One region of the Bombilactobacillus sp. ESL1197 genome, then DNA from elsewhere that is predicted to be linked to it. Evidence: riboswitches for the same ligand, from Rfam matches in the RefSeq annotation. Region 1 holds a riboswitch; each other region holds the start of a gene.
The links. Region 1 has a riboswitch for thiamine pyrophosphate ahead of thiT (energy-coupled thiamine transporter ThiT). Riboswitches for the same ligand answer to the same signal wherever they lie in the genome.
Positions count from the first base shown of each region.

Region 2: it holds a riboswitch for thiamine pyrophosphate, as region 1 does, so the genes downstream of both, cytX (putative hydroxymethylpyrimidine transporter CytX) here and thiT (energy-coupled thiamine transporter ThiT) in region 1, are expected to answer to the same signal.
Region 3: it holds a riboswitch for thiamine pyrophosphate, as region 1 does, so the genes downstream of both, thiW (energy coupling factor transporter S component ThiW) here and thiT (energy-coupled thiamine transporter ThiT) in region 1, are expected to answer to the same signal.

Region 1 covers NZ_JBYLTY010000001.1:396,219-398,496, reverse strand. The annotation lists gene lplA (lipoate--protein ligase) at 1-632, opposite strand, end outside; gene thiT (energy-coupled thiamine transporter ThiT) at 705-1,277, opposite strand; TPP riboswitch at 1,318-1,417, opposite strand; gene AC3B6B_RS01645 (DUF4811 domain-containing protein) at 1,544-2,278, opposite strand, start outside.
Region 2 covers NZ_JBYLTY010000002.1:368,913-371,190, forward strand. The annotation lists TPP riboswitch at 1,077-1,177, shown strand; gene cytX (putative hydroxymethylpyrimidine transporter CytX) at 1,265-2,278, shown strand, end outside.
Region 3 covers NZ_JBYLTY010000001.1:582,026-584,303, reverse strand. The annotation lists gene cbpA (cyclic di-AMP binding protein CbpA) at 1-635, shown strand, start outside; gene thiW (energy coupling factor transporter S component ThiW) at 709-1,218, opposite strand; TPP riboswitch at 1,371-1,459, opposite strand; gene AC3B6B_RS02405 (C39 family peptidase) at 1,504-2,217, opposite strand.

The sequences.
Region 1 (2,278 bases):
TGAAAGAGACTTAATAACAAAATATCGCGAAATTGTTCCGTCGTTAAATTTTGATACTGTGCATCTAAATACGGCCGAATATTCGTTACCCGACTGCGCACCGACTTAATACCTTTAGAAGCAATCTTATCTTTGGGTACATGCAAGGCTTTTGTCAAGACGTCTAAATCGACATCATACGATAAAGTACCATGTGAGAAAGTTTTGCCATTCTTGGTATACATGGCATTGCCCGAAAACTTTTTACCGTCTATTAAAATATCATTGCGCCCGGAAACTTGTGCCCCAGTTGCCCCTAAGCGGTGTAAGGCGTCAACCAGCGGTTGGGTTATTTTTTTAAAGTCACCAAACTTTTCATCTTTTGCATCGACTACAAAACTAAAACAAAGATTACCTAAGTCTTGATATACTGCGCCGCCCCCCGAAAGTCGTCGAGTAACCGTGATTTGATGTTGACGGACATAGTCGTTATTCAATTCTTCAATTGTGTTTTGATTATGACCAACAATAATACAAGGACTTTCAATATAAAACAATACTAGTGGTTCATCAAAATCCTTATTATTCATTAAATACTGCTCAGTGGCTAGATTATCACGGATATCATGCGATTGCATTACTACATAGTACATTCAGAGCACCTCTCTTTATAAACGTTTTCAATAACATTATAAAGAAATTAAACTCAAATGACTATCTTTAATTTATTTTGTTTTTAAATTTAATAATTTAACTAAAATATTTTTTAAACAGCCAAAGACGATTAACGCAAAAACTAAACTGGCAACTGCACTACCACCATTAACTAATAACGACCATGTCCACGGATTAAATGCTTTGGGAGCATAAGAACTCCACACCAAGACGCCCGCCACAAAATGACAAAAGTATTTGATAAATAATGCAACACTACTACTAACTAATACTGCTGGCAAAATCGATCGGTGTTGTTGAATCCGCTGCTCAATCACAGGTGCCCAAAGACCAGCTAAGCCTAAGACCCCAAAGGCCACAGGATATTCCAATATTCCTTGCCACACATTTAAAACCGAACCACTACTTAAGCCTCGTAAAATCAAATCCAATAATCCCCACACAATACCAGCGATAATGCCGGCTTTAACACCCCGGCGCCAAGAATATAAACACAAAGGAACGACTCCATACAAAATCTCAATTGAGGAAATTCCTAAACTGTGAGGAATATACGACAAAGCCATGGCTAGCGCCACGATGATTGCACCTTCAACCAACGTTTGTAACTTATTTTTTGACATCAAAAAACACTCCTTTTTAACTATCTCGCAAAAAAGAGTGTCTACCACTCATCACAATTCCTACGCTTGTACTAACAAACAGGTTCCAAGGGTCTGAACTTAATCACTCTCAGCTATTTAGAGCTCCCCTTTGCGATGATAATCTGATTTAATTTAATTCGAGTGTAACCGAATTGATGTTAAAACACAAGAAAACATCCAAAAAAATAGACTTTTGAGAAATTTCTCAAAAGTCTATTTGGAACATTTAGTTGTTGTCACACAGTTTATTGACCAACTGCTTTTTTAATCAATTGCGTTTGAAATTCTTGCGCATATTGTTTACTCAAAGCTGCCATCTGGGCCTTATTAGTCATTAAACTAGGATCTTTCTTCGCTGCAGCAGCCAATTTTTGTTTAACATAAGCTTGAGCTTGTGTTTTAACTTGCGCTTGACCAGCTGGCGTTTTCATTTGGGCCATTTTCTTTTGTAATTGCTTAACTTGATTCATTGATAAATGTAACCAATTCTTAGGCAAATAGAACGTATTAACCCGTTTAACTAATTTATTATCCATCCCAGAAACGCCAAACCAAATCTTATCCGCATTTGATTTATACTTCCAACGCGTAACCGTCTCTTTTAAAGAACCGTCCTGTTTAGTGGTGGACTTAATGTGGTTATTAGAAATTGTTTCTTCATTAACTTGTGAATGAACGGGCTTTTTCTGATCTGGATCAGTTTTATAAACTTGCACCGTTTCTTTTCCATTGGTACCCACAGTCTTATACAACATTAAGTTCAAGCCATTAGCTGATTTAGCTGGGTAAATCTGGGTAGTTTTACTTTCGGTCACTTGGTGCATACCGAAGTGATTATAATCATTCAAGACTAAAAAGACGAGTGACAATCCGAAAATAATTAAAGCAATAAGCGTAGCGAATGTCCGTAAAAGTGGTTTTCTTAAATAGACAAAACTCATAAAGGTAGCGACTGCACCGATAACTAAAGTTACTAAAAT
Region 2 (2,278 bases), on a different contig from region 1:
TAAAAGAGCTTATATATATATATATATATATATTTGGAATCTAATTTCTACAGTAAGTAAAATACATTATAGTAATAAATACTAATTAACTAAACAAAATAATTTGTTATCAAAGCCTTATATATTTAAGATATATTATTATTTTTAATGATTAAAGAATTATTGCTCATAGGACTTGTACCTTTGGGTATCATTTTGATACCCAAAATACATTTGCCTAATTTTTTATAGAAACTGAACTTTAGTATTTTTCAAATTTATCTAAAGTATTTTTATTGCATTAACATTAAGTGAAAAATACATCCAAATATATAACCGTGTTCAACGTTCAGTAAAAAAACTGATTAAGTGTTTAATAATCTAAATTTCACGTAACATATTTTTAGTTGTTATTTAAATTTTGAAATTGTTTGATACTTATCAAAGTTAAAAAAGGCTCTAAATAAATAATTATTTAGATGCTTATAAGTTTACCTTTTATTTTTAAAGAAAGTATTAAATATGTTAATCATTAAACATCAGTACTATTTATTAATACAAATTATTTTCATTTCAAATTATAATTATTAAAACCAATTAGTTAATCAAATGGATTATTTTATTATAAATCGAAATAATTCTTTAATCATTAAAAATAATAATATATCTTAAATATATAAGGCTTTGATAACAAATTATTTTGTTTAGTTAATTAGTATTTATTACTATAATGTATTTTACTTACTGTAGAAATTAGATTCCAAATATATATATATATATATATATAAGCTCTTTTAAACGTAGATCTATATGGTCAAAAAATACTATTATTAAATAATAAGGCATAATAATTTAAAAAATATAGTTTTATCACCATTTAAATATTCAAATAAAGTCAGTGAACCAATTATTAACATTTAAAGTAACGTTCTTTGTTAAAAAATACATAGCAGAAGCTTCTTGCTTAATTTTCACACAGGATAAGCAAGTTGCGGATATCTATTCTTTTTCCAACATTGGTTTCATGCCCAAATACATATCAATTAAATGTTGTACTTTTTATGTAAACGTTATAAACTAGCATCTGTAAACATATAATTATCGCAAAGGGGAGCCTATCTGTGCTGAGAATGATGAAAATCAGACCCTTCGAACCTGTTTTGTTAAGACAAACGTAGGAATTGTGATCAATTGAAAGTATTCTTTTTGCGAAATTGTTGCTGAATCGTAAAAGAATACTTTTTTATTGCCACAACCAAGTATTTATTCGGAAAGTGTGTGCAAAATGCAACAAACAAAGTTGAGTAGTTTATTTTTATTGTGGCTGGGAACAGCAATCTCAATTGCTGAAATTGTTACTGGAACCTTAATGGCTCCCCTAGGATGGGGGAAGGGTATTAGTGCCATTATTATCGGGCACTTGATTGGCTGTTTTTTATTTTTATTACCCGCAGCTTATCTTTCAGCAATTAAACAACAACCAGCCATTGCCGTCACACAAAGTATCTTTGGTAAGGCTGGAGTTGAAATTTTCTCTGGTTTGAATGCGTTACAGTTACTCGGTTGGACGGCAGTGATGATAGTCAATGCGCAATTGGCTTTAAATAGTCTGGCACAGAAGTTATTTAATTATCATAATACCGTGGTCATGGCAGTAATTGTAGCGGGATTAATTATTATTTGGCTATTATTGAACCATCAATGGCTCTTTCGAATCAATAATTTAGTAGTTATTCTCTTAGCTATCGGGATGCTTTTAGTAGCAGGAATTTTGCTGACACATTCTTTCCCTCATGCACAGCAGCTAAAACTCACTCCGATCAGTTTTGGCAGTGCGGTAGAACTCAACGTGACGATGGTCTTATCTTGGCTACCATTGATTGGTGATTATACCTATCAAGGACAGCAGCCAGTGAAGGAAAGTTTAGTGAGCGTCCTGGGTTACTTTCTCGGTAGCTGTGCCATGTTTGTCCTAGGATTATTAGCCGTTTTAAAATCTGGACAAACTAATTTTAACCAAACCCTAGCACAAACCAATTTGGGCATCATCGCTTTATTAATTATCATCTTCGCGACCGTTACCACAACCTTTATGGATGCTTACTCCGCAGCAACTAGTTTAGATAATATCTGGCATTTAAACCATGTCAATTATTGGGCTGTTGGTATTACGATCTTGGGCTTATTAATTGCACTCAATGTTTCTTTAAAGTATTACCAAAACTTTTTAAACTTTATCGGTGCTATTTTTACGCCATTATTTGCCATTTTATTTGTCAGTGTCTTCTTAATTAAACAA
Region 3 (2,278 bases), 190 kb from region 1:
AATTTTTAACTACGGTTCAAGAATCAGTTACTTTAGCTGAAGCTTTACAAATTTTAGAAGATACTGGTTTTCGGTGTGTCCCGATTTTAGATGAAACGGGAACAATCTTTCGGGGCAATATTTATAAAATGCACATTTACCGTCACAAATCACGTGGGGGTGATATGAACTTACCAGTTACCTATCTAATCAAGAATGCAACCAAAACCATTCCCGTGAACGCTCCCTTTTTTAAAGTCTTTTTTAATATTAAAGATTTACCTTACATTGCTGTTTTAGACGAGAACAACCATTTTTACGGAATTTTAACACATACTAAATTATTAAATATGTTATCTGAAGCCTGGAATATTAATACTGGTAGTTACGTCTTAACGGTAATTTCCTCGGGACAAAGCGGCGAATTAGCAGCTATGTCTTCAATTATTAGTCGCTATGCTAATATTGCTGGTTGCTTAACCTTGGATGCCCGCAAAACAGCTCTCGTACGGCGGAATTTATTTACGTTACAATCGGGACTGACACCAGCTACGCTAGCAAAAATTGTTCATGAACTAGAAGAAAACAACTTTCGCGTAGCCGAAATTGATGATTTGCAAAAGGGCACTATTTTAAACGAGCTCCCCCAAGCTTAAAGTCAATTGAAGAATTTTTTTAATACTAAAATGAGGCTCGGACAATTTTGGTCCGAGCCTCATTTTTTATTTTTTAACGAAATAACTTTTGGATCTTTTGAAAGGTAGATAATTTACCCAATTTAATTAATAATAAACAAGATACAATAGAACCCATAATGGCTGCGCCTAAAAAACGGGGCGTATAAACGAATAAATATAAGCCACTAGCTGATCCTGTGAACCAGGCCATTACTGGATAAGATAATAATGAACCAATAATGCCCGTACCAATTATTTCTCCCAGAGCAGCTGCCCACGAATGCGGCCAAACTTTGTAAAAGAATGCCGCTAAAAAAGCGCCAAAAACCGCTCCTGTTAAAGCTAATGGCGGAATACCTAAAAATAGCATCCGCATTAACCCACAAATCAAGGCCATCAACGTCGCAGCGAACGGATTCATTAATACCGCCGCAATGATATTGACAACACTCGACATGGGAGCCATGCCCTCGACTCTCAAAATTGGTGATAGGATAAAATCCAACGCAATCATTAATGCTATCACTGTTAATCTTTTGACCTGCAAACTTTGTTTCGTCATCACTGTTTCCTCCAACTATTGAATTAAAGTCGAAGGGGGTTCACAGCCTTAAAAACATCTTGAAGCCAAAATAAGTTCAAGAACTAATCAGCTTCAGCCAGATCTCAAAACAATTCCCTTATCTCAAGATCAGTTATCAACAATTAGCTGCCAGCTTATTTTGTGTCTATTCCTGCGCTAGTATTATCTAGATCAGGTTCACGAGTATGTTCTCAGCTATTTAGCACCCCGTAGACTTTCTAAAATTCATTATAGTAGCTTTTGTTGATTTAGGAACACCCAAATTTATTTTTGACTTAAATATAAATATTGAGCTCGCATTCCCGTAAAGGAACGCAATAATTTTTTAATTGGAACTTTCCGATCTTTTTTCTTGAGTGGGTCATTTACATAAAAATAATGTTGATCAATACCAGTCACAACTACCGAATGAATCAAAGGACTGACGGTCATTGTTCCTGAAGGCGTCTTCCATTTGAGCAAATCATTTTTGGTCACTGGTTGAAAATCTAACGTAGCCAAAATCCAAACTGGTTTCTCATGGTGTATCAAACGTTTTAAATCGGCTGGCTGTAAATTTTCGCCACTGTGAACCTGATATTTGTTACCGACAATTTGCCGACACAACTTACTAATTGGTTCCACGTAAACGCCCATAGCTGCATAACCATCTTTGATATTACCAACAAAACCCTTACGCGGATCACCATGGTGCGTCGCATCTACCAAAAAAGGCTGACGGTCAATCTGAGCTGCCAAGTCATTTTTAGTTTCGTGAAAACCATAGTATCGCAATAACATTGACAATGAAGTCACTTCACAGCCATTTTTTAAAGGATTATCCTCTAGTTGATTTTCGTAAGGTACATCTAATAAAACCTCTTGATGGTAAGTGAACGGATTATGCAGACCATCGGCGGCGATAAACAAATAATAACCTAGACCACCAACTAAGAAGATTGCTAAAAAGAATATGACGAACTTTGTAGTTTTTTTCATATAAATAATTATACTCAGATACTGGCTTTTTTGTACGATAATTATTAATTTCGCTAGTTAA